One region of the Streptomyces sp. A5-4 genome, then DNA from elsewhere that is predicted to be linked to it. Evidence: predicted binding sites of a transcription regulator. Region 1 holds the regulator's gene; each other region holds the start of a gene.

Region 1 (5,031 bases):
CGCCGGACCACTGCGCGGCCTGCGCCTCCTCGGGCGTGGTGACCGTCACGACGGTGAAGGTGCCGACCTTGGCGAACGAGTCGAGTACGGGGCGGGCGGGGCAGCCGAAGGTGAAGGAGACGATGGGGACGGGATCGTCGAGGAGGATGGCTAGCTTCGCCTCGTAGCCGTCGTCGGAGCCGCCGTCGGTCTCGCCGAGAGGGGTCTCGTACCAGCCGGCCTCGCCCGCGAGCTGATGGCGGTACACCTCGATGGAGGCCGGGTCGGCGGAGTTGGGCTGCGGCATGAAGAGGTTGACGCCGAACGGCCGGGGCGTCAGCCCCCGCAGCTGCTTGATCTCCTCGTACATGCCGTCGGCGGTCTTGTAACCGGCGGCCAGGAAACCGAGACCACCGGCCTCGGAGACCGCCGCGACCAGCTGAGGACACGATGCGCCGCCCGCCATGGGGGCCTGCACGATCGGAGAGCGACAGAGATCGGTCAGTGCGGAGGACATGAACACATCGTTTCACGTCCTCCGCACTGCGCCGAATCGGGCCGTGCGCCCCGCGAGGCGCGCGACGCCGGCGGCGGAGCCCACCTGCGGCAGAGCCGACGGCCGGACCGGCCGGGGCCCCCGGGGCAATCCCCGGCCGACCCGGCCACGAGCCGCGTCAGCGCCCGTTGAACGCGTCCTTCAGCCGGGAGAACAACCCCTGCTGCCCGGGTTGGAACTGCCCGATGGGGCGTTCCTCGCCACGCAGCTTCGCGAACTGGCGCAGCAGGTCCTCCTGCTGCGGGTCCAGCTTCTGCGGGGTCAGCACCTCGACGTGCACGATCAGGTCGCCCCGGCCGCCACCCCGCAGATGCGTGATGCCACGCCCGTGCAACGGGATCGACTGGCCCGACTGCGAACCGGGCCGGATGTCGATCTCCTCGATGCCGTCCAGCGACTCCAGCGGCACCTTCGTGCCGAGCGCCGCCGCCGTCATCGGGATGGTGACCGTGCAGTGGAGATCGTCACCGCGCCGCTGGAACACCGCGTGCGGCAACTCGTGGATCTCGACGTACAGATCGCCCGCCGGACCGCCGCCGGGGCCGACTTCGCCCTCGCCTGCCAGCTGGATCCTGGTGCCGTTGTCGACACCGGCCGGGATCTTGACCGTGAGCGTGCGACGGGACCGGACCCGGCCGTCGCCCGCGCACTCCGGGCACGGCGTCGGCACGACCGTGCCGAAGCCCTGGCACTGGGGGCACGGCCGCGAGGTCATGACCTGACCCAGGAAGGACCGGGTGACCTGCGACACCTCACCACGACCGCGGCACATGTCACAGGTCTGCGCGGAGGTGCCCGGCGCGGCGCCCTCACCGCTGCAGGTCGTGCACACGATGGCCGTGTCGACCTGGATTTCCTTGGTCGTACCGAAGGCCGCCTCGTTGAGGTCGATCTCCAGCCGGATCATCGCGTCCTGGCCACGCCGCGTCCGCGACCTCGGCCCACGCTGGGACGCCGTTCCGAAGAAGGCGTCCATGATGTCCGAGAAGTTCCCGAAGCCGCCCTGGCCGAAGCCGCCGGCTCCGCCGCCCGCCTGCGAGAGCGGGTCACCACCGAGGTCGTAGACCTGCTTCTTCTGCGGGTCCGACAACACCTCGTAGGCGGCGTTGATCTCCTTGAAGCGTTCTTGTGTCTTGGGGTCAGGATTGACATCCGGGTGCAGCTCGCGGGCGAGCCGACGGAATGCCTTCTTGATCTCGTCCTGGGAAGCGTCGCGGCGCACGCCGAGTACGGCGTAGTAGTCCGTGGCCACTTACGACTCCGCCAGGATCTGTCCGACGTAACGTGCCACTGCGCGTACCGCTCCCATCGTTCCGGGGTAGTCCATGCGGGTCGGTCCGACCACGCCGAGTTTGGCGACTGCCTCGTCGCCCGAACCGTAGCCGACTGCGACGACGGACGTGGAACTCAGCCCCTCATGGGCGTTCTCATGACCGATTCGTACGGTCATGGTCGAATCTGTTGCCTCACCCAGCAGCTTGAGGAGCACGACCTGCTCCTCCAGCGCTTCCAGCACCGGCCGGATGGTGAGGGGAAAATCATGTCCGAAGCGGGTGAGATTGGCGGTGCCGCCAATCATCAGCCGCTCCTCGGTCTCCTCGACCAGAGTCTCCAGGAGAGAGGACAGCACCGTCGAAACGGTTCCTCTGTCGTCCGTGTCGAAGGATTCCGGGAGATCCTGCACCAGCTGCGGTACGTCCGCGAAACGACGCCCCACGACCCGGCTGTTGAGCCGGGCGCGCAGGTCCGCCAGCGAGGCCTCACCGAACGGCGCGGGACAGTCGATCATGCGCTGCTCGACCCGTCCGGTGTCCGTGATCAGCACGAGCATCAGACGGGCGGGCGCCAGTGAGAGCAATTCCACGTGGCGCACCGTCGAGCGCGTGAGCGACGGGTACTGCACGACGGCGACCTGCCGGGTCAGCTGCGCGAGCAGCCGGACCGTGCGGGCCACCACGTCGTCGAGGTCCAGTGCTTCGTCCAGGAAGCTGTGGATCGCGCGGCGCTCGGGCGTCGACAGGGGCTTGACCCCCGCGAGCCGGTCCACGAACAGGCGGTAGCCCTTGTCCGTCGGAATCCGCCCTGCGCTGGTGTGCGGCTGGGCGATGAAACCTTCATCCTCCAGGGCGGCCATGTCATTGCGGACCGTGGCCGGGGAGACACCGAGCTTATGCCGCTGGGTGAGCGCCTTGGAGCCCACCGGCTCCTCGGTGCCCACGTAGTCCTGGACGATGGCGCGCAGCACCTCGAGTCTGCGTTCGCTGAGCATGGCGCACACCTCCAGCTGTCGGTCGTCGGCTTCTGCTTGGCACTCGCTGCGGGTGAGTGCCAGCAAATCTCCCTGGCCAGTGTACGGCGGGGAGGTGCGCCCCTAGCAAGGGCGGCCGCTCACGATGTCGCACGACGGCGCTGTTCAGCGGGCGGAGTGTGCCTGGATGGGTCTAGCGTCGCGGTATGGACGTCAGTTGGGAAGAGGCAGGGTGGGAGCGGCTCGCACCGGGGGTGGGGCGGCGGCGCCTGCCCGGGTGGGACGCGACGACCGGGCTGGTCGCGGGCACCGGCCGGGCTCTGGTGATCGACACCGGCTCGACCCTCAAGGAGGGTGCCGAGCTGCGCACCCAGGCGCAGGCCCTGCTCGGGCACCGGGTGACGCATGTCGCGCTGAGTCATTCCCACTTCGATCATGTGCTGGGCACGGCGGTGTTCTCGGGCGCCGAGGTGTACGGGGCGGCGGGCCTGGACGCGTTCCTCGGGCGGAGCCGGGACGCGGTGCGCGACAGTGCGATCCGCCACGGTGTCGCGGCGGCCGAGGCCGCGGAGGCGGCCGACCTGCTGGTCGCACCGCAGCACACCGTCTGCGGTGAGTGGACGCTGGACCTGGGCGGCGGCCGTCAGGTGCTCCTGGTGAACGTGGGTCCGGGGCACAGCGGTCACGACCTGGCGGTCCTGGTGCCCGGCAGCCCCCAGGTCGTCTTCTGCGGCGACCTGGTCGAGGAGTCGGGCGAGCCGCAGGCCGGCGCGGACGCGCACCCGTCCCGGTGGCCGGCCGCGCTGGATCGGCTGCTCGCCCTGGGCGGCGAGGACGCCGTGTACGTGCCGGGGCACGGGGCGGTCGTCGACGCGGCCTTCGTACGCGCCCAGCGGGACGCGCTGGCGGCCCGCTACAGCGTGTCCTGACGTCACCCCGGCAGGGGACTCGGGGATATCGTCGGCCGATGCGCAGTCGACAGTACGGGCCCGATCTGACCCCGCCGTGGAAGAAGACCGCCCCCGCTCCAGAAGTGGCCGCCGAGCACGATCTTGTCGTGGAGGAGGTCACCACGGGCTTCTGCGGTGCGGTGGTCCGCTGCGAGAAGACGGCCCAGGGCCCGACGGTCACCCTGGAGGACCGCCACGGCAAGCACCGGGTGTTCCCGATGGAACCGCGCGGCTTCCTCCTGGAGGGCCGCCCGGTCACGCTGGTACGCCCCGGCGCGGCGGCCCCCGCCCCCCTGCGCCGCACGCGCACGGCGTCGGGCTCGGTCGCGGTGCCGGGGGCGCGTGCCAGGGTCGCGCGCGCCGGGCGCATTTACGTGGAGGGCCGCCACGACGCGGAACTCGTCGAGCGGGTCTGGGGCGACGACCTGCGCATCGAGGGCGTGGTCGTGGAGTACCTGGAGGGAATCGACGACCTCCCGGCGATCGTCGAGGCCTTCGCCCCGGCCCCCGACGCCCGGCTGGGCATCCTGGTCGACCACTTGGTCCCGGGTTCGAAGGAGTCACGCATCGCCGCGCAGGTCTCGGACGCGAGCGTGCTGGTCGTGGGCCACCCGTACATCGATGTGTGGGAGGCGGTGAAGCCCTCCGCGGTCGCGATCCCCGCCTGGCCGAGGGTGCCGCGCGGCCAGGACTGGAAGACGGGCGTGTGCCGGGCGCTGGGCTGGCCGGAGAACACCGGGGCGGCGTGGCAGCGCATCCTGGCGTCGGTCCATTCCTACCGGGACCTGGAGCCGGAACTGCTGGGCAGAGTGGAAGAACTGATCGACTTCGTCACGGCGCCCACGCCGTAGGGGCGAAGCCCGCGAGGGCAGGCGGGGCGGGCAGCTGGGGGTTGGTCCAACAGGCCCGGGCGCGCCCGATCCCGTCCCTGTCTCCCGACCCCGAAATCCAGCCACTCCGGCGGTTGAGGCACGGGGTCCGGGGGCGGGCCCACAGATCAGGGAAGGGGCGGGTGGAAGATCAGCGCCGCGGGCGACCCGCGTCGCGCCCCCGCCCCGCGCACCGCTCCCGCGGCCTCCGCACCGCCAGACCCCGACGGGGTCAGTCCACCAAATCCCGAACCACCGCGTCCGCCAGCAACCGCCCCCGCAGCGTCAGCACGGCCCGCCCGGCCGCGTAAGGGGCGGCCTCCAGGAGCCCGTCCCTTACCGCCCGCTCCGCAGCGGCCAGCCCGGCGGGAGCGAGCAGCGAGACCGGGCAGCCGTCGACCAGTCGCAGCTCCAGCAGGATCCGCTCGA
Region 2 (5,031 bases), 2.8 Mb from region 1:
CCTTCACCGACCTCGATGTGGTCCGCGAGGAGCAGCTGAACGCCGCGACCGCCCGCCGCTTCTTCCACGAGGTGGCCGTCGGAGGCAACTTCGACGCCATCGACGAGCTGTTCGCGGCCGACTACCGGGACCACGACATCATGAAGGAAGAGGAAAGCACCGTCGGGTCCGACACCATCCGCAGCGACGTGACCGGCTGGCGCGACGCCTTCGACTTCACCTTCAGCCTCGACAGGCAGGTGTCCGAGGGCGACGACGTGGTGACGTTGTGGACGTGGAGCGGCACCCACAAGGGCGACTTCATGGGCATCGCGCCCACGGGCAGAGAGTGCACCATGACCGGCACCACGGTCTTCCGCTTCCACGACGGAATGATCCAGGAAGGCTGGTGGCACTTCGACGCCGTCGGCCTGATGCGACAGCTCGGTGCGCTCGCCTGAACGGTGCGCTCGGCTGAACAGCACGCTCGGCTGAACGAAACCGCGAGGCCGAAACGGCGAGGCCCCCGTTCCCACCGCTGATCAGCGGTGGGAACGGGGGCCTTCACACGTCGTGCGATGTCAGGTCGTGCGACCTCAGTGCGAGTGGCCGTGGCCGCCGTGACCGGAGTCGCCCTCGTCGTCGGCAGGCTTCTCGACGACCAGGGTCTCGGTCGTGAGCAGCAGCGACGCGATGGACGCGGCGTTCTCCAGCGCGGAGCGGGTGACCTTGACCGGGTCGATGACGCCGGCCTTCACCAGGTCGCCGTACTCGCCGGTCGCGGCGTTGAAGCCCTGGCCCTTGTCGAGCTCGGCGACCTTGGAGGTGATGACGTAACCCTCAAGACCGGCGTTCTCGGCGATCCAGCGCAGCGGCTCGACAGCGGCGCGGCGGACGACCGCGACACCGGTGGCCTCGTCGCCGGTCTTGCCGAGGTTGCCCTCAAGGACCTTGACGGCGTGCACCAGAGCGGAGCCACCACCGGAGACGATGCCCTCCTCGACCGCGGCGCGGGTCGCGGAGATGGCGTCCTCCAGACGGTGCTTCTTCTCCTTGAGCTCCACCTCGGTGGCTGCGCCGACCTGGATCACGCACACGCCGCCGGCCAGCTTCGCAAGGCGCTCCTGGAGCTTCTCGCGGTCCCAGTCGGAGTCCGTGGACTCGATCTCGGCCTTGATCTGGTTGATCCGGCCGCTGACTTCCTCGCTCTTGCCGCCACCGTCGACGATCGTGGTGTCGTCCTTGGTGACGGTCACGCGACGGGCGGAACCGAGCACCTCAAGGCCGGCCTGGTCGAGCTTGAGGCCGACCTCCTCAGCGATGACCGTGGCGCCGGTCAGCGTCGCGATGTCACCGAGCATGGCCTTGCGGCGGTCGCCGAAGCCGGGGGCCTTCACCGCGACCGCGTTGAAGGTGCCGCGGATCTTGTTGACGACGAGGGTGGAGAGCGCCTCGCCCTCGACATCCTCGGCGATGATCAGCAGCGGCTTGGAGCCACCCGCCTGGATGACCTTCTCCAGCAGCGGGAGCAGGTCCTGGATCGAGCCGATCTTGCCCTGGTGGATCAGGATGTACGGGTCGTCGAGGACGGCCTCCATACGCTCCTGGTCGGTCACCATGTACGGCGAGAGGTAGCCCTTGTCGAAGGCCATGCCCTCGGTGAAGTCGAGCTCCAGGCCGAAGGTGTTGGACTCCTCGACGGTGATGACACCGTCCTTGCCGACCTTGTCCATCGCCTCGGCGATGAGCTCGCCGACCTGCGGGTCCTGGGCGGAGAGCCCGGCCACGGCGGCGATGTCGGCCTTGTCCTCGATCGGACGGGCGGTCGCGAGGAGCTCCTCGGACACGGCCTTGACCGCGGCGTCGATGCCCTTCTTCAGGGCGGCCGGGGAGGCGCCTGCGGCAACGTTGCGCAGGCCCTCGCGGACCAGTGCCTGGGCCAGCACGGTGGCGGTGGTGGTGCCGTCACCAGCGATGTCGTTGGTCTTGGTCGCCACCTCCTTCACCAGCTGGGCGCCCAGGTTCTCGTACGGGTCGTCGAGCTCGACCTCGCGGGCGATCGTGACACCGTCGTTGGTGATGGTGGGGGCGCCGAACTTCTTGTCGATGACGACGTTGCGGCCCTTGGGGCCGATCGTCACCTTCACCGTGTCGGCAAGCTTGTTGACGCCGCGCTCAAGGGCACGACGGGCGTCCTCGTCGAACTTCAGGATCTTCGCCATGGGAGCTGTTCATTCCTCTCAAACGTCAAACGAACTGCGCCCCGGACCGCCCGGCAATTGCAGGGAGGCCAGGGGCGCAGATCAAAAAGCGATGCTTCGGTGAATTACTTCTCGATGATCGCGAGCACGTCGCGAGCGGAGAGGACGAGGTACTCCTCGCCGTTGTACTTCACCTCGGTGCCGCCGTACTTGCTGTACAGCACGACATCGCCGACGGTGACGTCGAGCGGGAGGCGGTTGCCGTCCTCGAAGCGGCCCGGGCCCACGGCCAGGACGACGCCCTCCTGGGGCTTCTCCTTGGCGGTGTCCGGGATGACCAGGCCGGAGGCCGTGGTCTGCTCGGCATCGAGCGGCTGGACCACAATGCGGTCCTCGAGCGGCTTGATGGCAACCTTGGAACTGGCTGTCGTCACGATCCGGTCTCCCCCTTCGGAGATCTCACGGGGTTAACAAATTTGGGTGGCGACCAGGTGGGCCCGTCGTCGCGGGAAGCCGGACCTGCCAGTCGCGCTGTTGGCACTCACCATCGGAGAGTGCCAGAAGCGAGACTATGACGCGGTTAGCACTCGGTCAAGCGGAGTGCCAATCGAGCGCCGCCGAGCGGGGCCCGACCCGGGCCGGATACGGGCTGTGGACAACGCCCCGGGCCGCGCGACCGCACTGCCGTTCGAAAGGTCCGACCCTCCCTCGATCTGCCTGATCGCGGTCGGCATCGGGCGCGAGGTCTACCGGGAGCGCCACCCCGAGCCCGAGCCCGAGCCCACGTCCACGTCCTCGTACGCCCCCGGAGAAACCGGCCACCAGTGCCGCAGTGGTGGCGACAACAGCGAGTGCCAGGACAGCGGCGGCTGAGCCCCCCGCCCCGGTCCCCGTCCCGACACCCGCGTCGGCGCCCTCTCCCGATCCGCAGCGGAGGGGTGTGCGCGCTCACCGGCCGGGGGCGCGGCGGCCGGAGCGGGCGCCCCCGCCGCACCCCTGTGCGCGTGCGCCTGGGCGGGGACGGCCGAGGGGGACGCGCCTGCCCGCATGGTCGCCTTCGGCGCCACGCTGCGTGCCGCCTTCCTCCCCAGCCGCTCCAGCGGGTCCACGGACTGCGCGCACCCGGTGAGCAGGAGCGCACCGGCCGCCACAAGTCCGGTCAGCAGCCGGTGCGCGTGTCTCACAGGTAGTCCTCCAGTTTGGCCACGGCGTACCCCTTGTCGGTGATCGTCTTCATGACCCGGCGAATCATGTCGGGCATGGAGCCCTTCCAGTCGCCGCGGCCACGGAAGTGGGTGAGGACGATGTCACCGGGGTGCAGGTCGCGGTCCCACTCCCGCCACTCCATCCGATCGGGAAACGCCTCGGCGGCCCACAGGGGCACGGCCTTGACGCCGCAGGACCGGGCGGCGCGCAGGGTGTCGGCGTTGTAGTTGCCGTACGGCGGCCGGAAGAGCGGGGGCCGCTTGCCGAACTGCTTCTTGATGACGGCCTGCTGGCCGCAGATCTCGTGCTTCTGCTGCGCGTACGAAAGGCCGGGCAGGTAGCGGTGGTTGAGGGTGTGGTTGTGCAGGGAGACACCGCGGCCCTGCATCTTCCTGAAGTAGTCGTAGTCCCCGCGCGCCAGGTAGTCGCTGAGGAAGGCGCTGTACGGGATGTCCAGCTCGGTCATCATCCGCAGCAGCTCGGGGTCCTTCTCCGCGCCGTCGTCGATCGTCAGGAAGACGACCCGCTCCTTGACGGGGACGGTGGTGAAGACCGGCGGCATTCCGGCCCCGGCCCCGAAGCCCTTGCGGGTGGTGATGCGGGGTTTCCGCGCGGGCGGCGCGGGCGCGGCCAGCGGGACCTTGTCGAGGCGCCACTTCTTCGCGGCGGCGACCCGCACGGTTTGGGCGCGCCGGATCGCCTCCGCGTACGCGGCGATCGAGCCGGCGGGCCCGGCGGGGAGCGCCTGTCGTGGCTGGCCGGGGGCGGGGTGCGCCGCCTTCCGGCCCGTTGCCGCCGGCTCGGTGCCGGCGCAGCCGGAGCCGATCGCGGTGACCAGGAGCAGAGCCAGGGCCATCAGGCCCGTACGGCGCCTCTTGGCCCCATTTCTTGTCATTTCTTCTTTTTGTCGTACTAGTTGCATGGCGCTGGATCCTGTCAGCGCGCGGGCCCGCGACCCGGCCGACACCGCGACGCGGCGCGCGCCGTCCCCCGGCTGGCCCACAATTGACCGGGTGAACGCCCTCGATCCCCCCGATGCCCTGGAATCCTTCGTCGCCCTGCGCACCGAGGAGGGCCGCGCCCTGCTCGCCGCGCTCCGCGACCACAGCCCCGCCGAGGAACTGGCCACGGCGACCCGGCTGCGCCGCGATCATCCGGCCGCGCTGGTCTCGGCGGCGCTGGGCCAGGCACGGCTGCGACAGCGGGCGGTGGCGAAATTCGGCGCGGAGGACGCGTACCGGATGTTCTTCACACCGAACGGCGTCGAGCAGGCCACCCGTACCGCCGTCGCGACGTACCGCGCGGAGCGCTTCAGCGCGCTGGGCGTGCGGAGCGTGGCCGACCTGTGCTGCGGCATCGGCGGCGACGCCATCGCGCTGGCCCGCGCCGGGATCTCGGTGCTGGCCGTCGACCGTGACCCGCTGACGGCGGAGGTCGCCCGCGAGAACGCGGCGGCGCTCGGCCTGTCCGCCCTGATCGAGGTCAGGTGCGCGGACGTCACCGGCATCGACACCGCCCCGTACGACGCGGTCTTCGTCGACCCGGCGCGACGGGGCGGCCGGGGGCGCATCTTCGACCCGGAGGCGTACTCGCCCCCGCTGTCCTGGGCGATCGAGGCGGCCCGTACGCCCGCACACGCCGCGCT
Region 3 (5,031 bases), 1.1 Mb from region 1:
TGCCAATTCCGTCTCGTGGCGAAATTCGTCGCGGGGAAGATGAGGAGAAAGGGCCTCGCCATTATGGCTTCGCAGACCGTCGCCGCTGAAGCAAGCACCACCGCTGAAGCGCACACCGTAAAAGCCGCAGTAGACCTCGGACCCGCCACGGCGCTTTCCTGTCGTGAGTGCGGAGAGCGTTTTGAACTCGGCCCGATCTTCGCCTGTTCTTCCTGTTTCGGTCCCCTTGAGATCGCATACGACCTTCCGCTCGGTGACGCGGAATCCCTGCGCAAGCAGATCGAGGCCGGCCCGGAGAACATCTGGCGCTACGCCCCCCTGCTGCCCGTCCCCGCCGACGTGGCGTCGAAGCCGAGCCTGAACCCCGGCTTCACCAAGCTCGTCAAGGCCGACAACCTCGCCCGTGAGCTGGGCGTCACCGGCGGCCTGTACGTCAAGGACGACTCGGGCAACCCGACGCACTCCTTCAAGGACCGCGTCGTCGCCATCGCCGTCGAGGCCGCCCGCGCCTTCGGTTTCACCACCCTCTCCTGCTCCTCCACCGGCAACCTGGCGGGCGCGGTCGGCGCCGCCGCCGCCAAGGCCGGCTTCCGGTCCTGCGTGTTCATCCCGCACGACCTGGAGCAGGGCAAGGTCATCATGGCCTCGGTGTACGGCGGCGACCTGGTCGGCATCGAGGGCAACTACGACGATGTGAACCGGTTCTGCTCCGAGCTCATCGGCGACCCGCTGGGCGAGGGCTGGGGCTTCGTCAACGTCAACCTGCGCCCGTACTACGGCGAGGGTTCCAAGACGCTGGCGTACGAGATCTGCGAGCAGCTCGGCTGGCAGCTGCCCGACCAGATCGTCATCCCGATCGCCTCGGGATCGCAGCTCACCAAGATCGACAAGGGGCTCAAGGAGCTCATCGCGCTCGGTCTGGTCGAGGACAAGCCGTACAAGATCTTCGGCGCCCAGGCCGAGGGCTGCTCGCCGGTGTCGACGGCCTTCAAGGCCGGGCACGACGTCGTACGGCCGCAGAAGCCCAACACCATCGCCAAGTCGCTGGCCATCGGCAACCCGGCGGACGGGCCCTACGTCCTGGACATCGCCCGCCGCACCGGCGGCGCGGTCGAGGACGTCAATGACGAGCAGGTGGTGGACGCCATCAAACTGCTCGCCCGTACCGAGGGCATCTTCGCGGAGACCGCGGGTGGTGTGACCGTCGGCGTGACGAAGAAGCTGATCGACGCCGGTCTGCTCGACCCGGCCCTGACCACGGTCGTGCTCAACACGGGCGACGGCCTGAAGACCCTTGAGGCGGTGGCCCCGACCACGGGCCAGTCCGCCGTCATCCGCCCCAACCTGGACTCTTTCCGAGAGGCTGGCCTCGTATGAGCGTCAAAGTTCGCATCCCGACCATTCTTCGTCCGTACACCGGCGGCCAGGCCGAGGTGGCGGCCGAGGGCGCGACCCTCTCCGAGGTCATCGCCGACCTGGAGAAGAACCACACGGGCATCGCGGCCCGCGTGCTGGACGACCAGGGCAAGCTGCGCCGCTTCGTGAACGTCTACGTGAACGACGACGACGTGCGCTTCGAGAGCGGTCTGGAGACCGCCACTCCGGACGGCGTCGGCGTCTCGATCATCCCGGCGGTCGCCGGCGGCTGATCCACGGCCGGTCCGCGGGCCGGCCGGCCACCCGGAGTCAACACAATTGCCCTCTCCGCGACAGAAGCGGAGGGGGCAATTCTCTATGGTTGAGCGCGGTACAGTTGGGGAAGCCCCCTCCGCTGCTTGTGCCCGGCGCATATGAGAATGCGATCCCGCGCGACAAGAAACAGCCAAAGTGTTCGAGCGAATTGCCGCTGAAGCACGCTTTGTCCGGCCCGACTTGCCCTGGAATCCAGTGAATTCCCCGCATTCGGGCGTTCGGTCGTGCCCAGAATTCTCGTCCGATTGACCTGTTGCAGAGGGCAGTTGGGCGGATACATTCAGCCGCGGTCGACGCGTTCCGGCGCACACCCTCTCCTGCTTCTTTCGAGGGCTGCTGGGGGTGAGGTCTGACCCGGGTTCCGCGAAGTGCGGGCCTGTGCAAGGGCCAGTAATAGGGGAGTTAGGCATGGCTCAGGGCACCGTCAAGTGGTTCAACGCGGAGAAGGGGTACGGCTTCATCGCGGTCGACGGTGGTGCGGATGTTTTCGTCCACTACAGCGCGATCCAGATGGACGGTTACCGCACCCTTGAAGAAGGTCAGCGAGTTGAGTTCGAGATCTCGCAGGGCCAGAAGGGTCCGCAGGCGGACATGGTCAAGCTCGCCGTCTGATCTCGGCGCGATCGACCACCGACACAACTCACGCACGAAGGGCCTGTATCCCATACCGGGTGCGGGCCCTTCGCGCGTCCGGCGCGCGTCCGGCGCGCGCCCGGTATGTGTGGGACGGCCTTGCACTCGAAGGGGCCGAGTGCTAATCATTGGCGTTAGCACTCTCCTAGTGAGAGTGACAGAAGGACTGGGTCGGCGAGGCCCGCAAGCCGGGTGGGGCAAGGAACCACGAGGCAGGCAGGCCGTCCGTCGCGGGCGCCATTCAGTCCATCGCTCTCCACCCCAGTCCGGGAGGACCACTTCACATGGCTAAGATCATCGCGTTCAATGAGGAGGCGCGGCGCGGTCTCGAGCGCGGGATGAACCAGCTCGCCGACGCCGTCAAGGTAACCCTCGGCCCCAAGGGCCGTAACGTCGTGCTTGAGAAGAAGTGGGGCGCCCCCACGATCACCAACGATGGTGTTTCCATCGCCAAGGAGATCGAGCTCGAGGACCCGTACGAGAAGATCGGCGCCGAGCTGGTCAAGGAAGTCGCGAAGAAGACCGACGACGTTGCCGGTGACGGCACGACGACCGCGACTGTCCTCGCCCAGGCTCTGGTCCGCGAGGGCCTGCGCAATGTCGCCGCAGGCGCCAACCCCATGGCCCTCAAGCGTGGCATCGAGAAGGCCGTCGAGGCCGTCTCCGCCGCGCTCCTTGAGCAGGCCAAGGATGTGGAGACCAAGGAGCAGATTGCCTCCACGGCCTCCATCTCCGCCGCCGACACCCAGATCGGCGAGCTCATCGCCGAGGCGATGGACAAGGTCGGCAAGGAAGGCGTCATCACCGTCGAGGAGTCGCAGACCTTCGGGCTCGAGCTTGAGCTCACCGAGGGCATGCGCTTCGACAAGGGCTACATCTCGGCGTACTTCGCCACCGACATGGAGCGCATGGAGTCGTCGCTCGACGACCCGTACATCCTGATCGTCAACTCCAAGATCAGCAACGTGAAGGACCTCCTTCCGCTGCTTGAGAAGGTCATGCAGTCGGGCAAGCCCCTGCTGATCATCGCGGAGGACGTCGAGGGCGAGGCACTGTCCACGCTCGTCGTCAACAAGATCCGTGGCACCTTCAAGTCCGTGGCCGTCAAGGCTCCTGGCTTCGGTGACCGCCGCAAGGCCATGCTCGGCGACATCGCCATCCTCACCGGTGGCACCGTCGTCTCCGAGGAGGTCGGCCTCAAGCTTGAGAACGCCGGTCTCGACCTGCTCGGCCGTGCCCGCAAGGTCGTCATCACCAAGGACGAGACCACGATCGTCGACGGCTCCGGTGAGAGCGACCAGGTCCAGGGTCGCGTCAACCAGATCCGCGCCGAGATCGAGAACTCCGACTCGGACTACGACCGCGAGAAGCTCCAGGAGCGCCTGGCGAAGCTCGCGGGCGGCGTGGCCGTCATCAAGGCCGGCGCCGCGACCGAGGTCGAGCTCAAGGAGCGCAAGCACCGCATCGAGGACGCCGTTCGCAACGCGAAGGCGGCCGTCGAAGAGGGCATCGTCGCCGGTGGCGGCGTGGCGCTTCTCCAGGCCTCGGCGGTCTTCGACAAGCTCGAGCTCACGGGTGACGAGGCGACCGGCGCGAACGCCGTGAAGCTCGCCCTGGAGGCCCCGCTCAAGCAGATCGCCGTCAACGGTGGTCTTGAGGGTGGCGTCATCGTCGAGAAGGTGCGCAACCTGCCCATCGGTCACGGCCTGAACGCCGCGACGGGTGAGTACGTCGACATGATCGCCGAGGGCATCATCGACCCGGCGAAGGTCACGCGCTCCGCCCTGCAGAACGCCGCGTCCATCGCTGCGCTCTTCCTCACCACCGAAGCGGTCATCGCCGACAAGCCGGAGAAGTCTTCCGCGCCTGCCGGTGGCGGCATGCCCGGCGGTGACATGGACTTCTGAGCCACGGCTCAGCGGTACATGGCTGTACGGATCCGAGGGCGGCACCTTCCACGCGGAGGTGCCGCCCTCGGGCGTTTCCGGGTACGGGCGCGCGCCGGACGGGTGCGTCAGGCGAACGGGTGCGTCAGGCGGCCGGGTGGGCGACGAACACGACTTCCTCGCGGTCGTCGTCCAGGGCGATGTTCAGGGAGGCGTCCAGTGCTCCGGTCAGGCGCCGCAGCAGAACGAGCGTCGGTACGGCGTCGGCGCCCTCGATGCGGGAGATCTTCGCCTGGGTGAGCCCGGCTCGTTCGGCCCCGTCCAACATCCTGCTGATCCAGAACGAGCGCGACCCGTCCACCCCGCTCGCCGGTGCGCTGAAGCTGCGCGCGGCGCTGGGGGTTCGGGCCAGGATGGTCACCGTGGACGCGGCGGGCCACGGCGCGTACGTCGCGAACGGCAACGCGTGCGGCGACCGGGCGGTGACGGACTACCTGGTCACTGGCGACCGCCCGGCACGTGACCGGTTCTGCGCCGGGTCCTAGGTCACCGGCTCGGCGAGAGTGGCCCGGGCCGCCGCTCTGACCTCGGCCGCGCGGGTGCGGACCTCGGCCGGGGAGAGGCCGCCGGTGTCGCGTACGAGGGCGGGCTCGCCCCGGCATTCGGCGCAGGCGCCGCCGCGCAGGGCCTCCGGGCGGCCGGGTACGCCGCACTTCGCGCACTCCAGGACGCGCAGCGCCGGGCGGGGCGGGGCCTGCGGCGTGCGGTCCGGCGGCAGCTTGGCGGTCAGGCGGATTCGGGCCAGCGCGGCCGGGCTGTG

The links. Region 1 encodes HrcA, which represses chaperone genes, less so after heat shock. Its sites were predicted from a motif close to TTNGCACTCNGNNNNNCNGAGTGCNAA; they were not measured.
Region 2: a site for HrcA is predicted at 2,761-2,787, ahead of groES (co-chaperone GroES). Genes of this name have one in related genera too.
Region 3: a site for HrcA is predicted at 2,460-2,486, ahead of groL (chaperonin GroEL). Genes of this name have one in related genera too.

Annotation. Positions count from the first base shown of each region.
Region 1 is NZ_CP178591.1:2,351,798-2,356,828, forward strand. It holds gene ACLLJJ_RS10830 (nitronate monooxygenase) at 1-496, opposite strand, end outside; gene dnaJ (molecular chaperone DnaJ) at 654-1,787, opposite strand; gene hrcA (heat-inducible transcriptional repressor HrcA) at 1,788-2,804, opposite strand; gene ACLLJJ_RS10845 (MBL fold metallo-hydrolase) at 2,990-3,712, shown strand; gene ACLLJJ_RS10850 (DUF3097 domain-containing protein) at 3,751-4,584, shown strand; gene hemW (radical SAM family heme chaperone HemW) at 4,835-5,031, opposite strand, start outside.
Region 2 is NZ_CP178591.1:5,138,665-5,143,695, reverse strand. It holds gene ACLLJJ_RS24095 (ester cyclase) at 1-440, shown strand, start outside; gene groL (chaperonin GroEL) at 576-2,201, opposite strand; gene groES (co-chaperone GroES) at 2,306-2,614, opposite strand; gene ACLLJJ_RS24080 (hypothetical protein) at 2,832-3,053, shown strand; gene ACLLJJ_RS24075 (polysaccharide deacetylase family protein) at 3,361-4,281, opposite strand; gene ACLLJJ_RS24070 (class I SAM-dependent methyltransferase) at 4,391-5,031, shown strand, end outside.
Region 3 is NZ_CP178591.1:3,412,280-3,417,310, reverse strand. It holds SAM riboswitch class I at 1-46, shown strand, start outside; gene thrC (threonine synthase) at 64-1,377, shown strand; gene ACLLJJ_RS15630 (MoaD/ThiS family protein) at 1,374-1,649, shown strand; gene ACLLJJ_RS15625 (cold-shock protein) at 2,101-2,304, shown strand; gene groL (chaperonin GroEL) at 2,610-4,232, shown strand; gene ACLLJJ_RS15615 (hypothetical protein) at 4,357-4,539, opposite strand; partial or broken gene ACLLJJ_RS15610 (alpha/beta hydrolase) at 4,529-4,756, shown strand; gene ACLLJJ_RS15605 (hypothetical protein) at 4,753-5,031, opposite strand, start outside.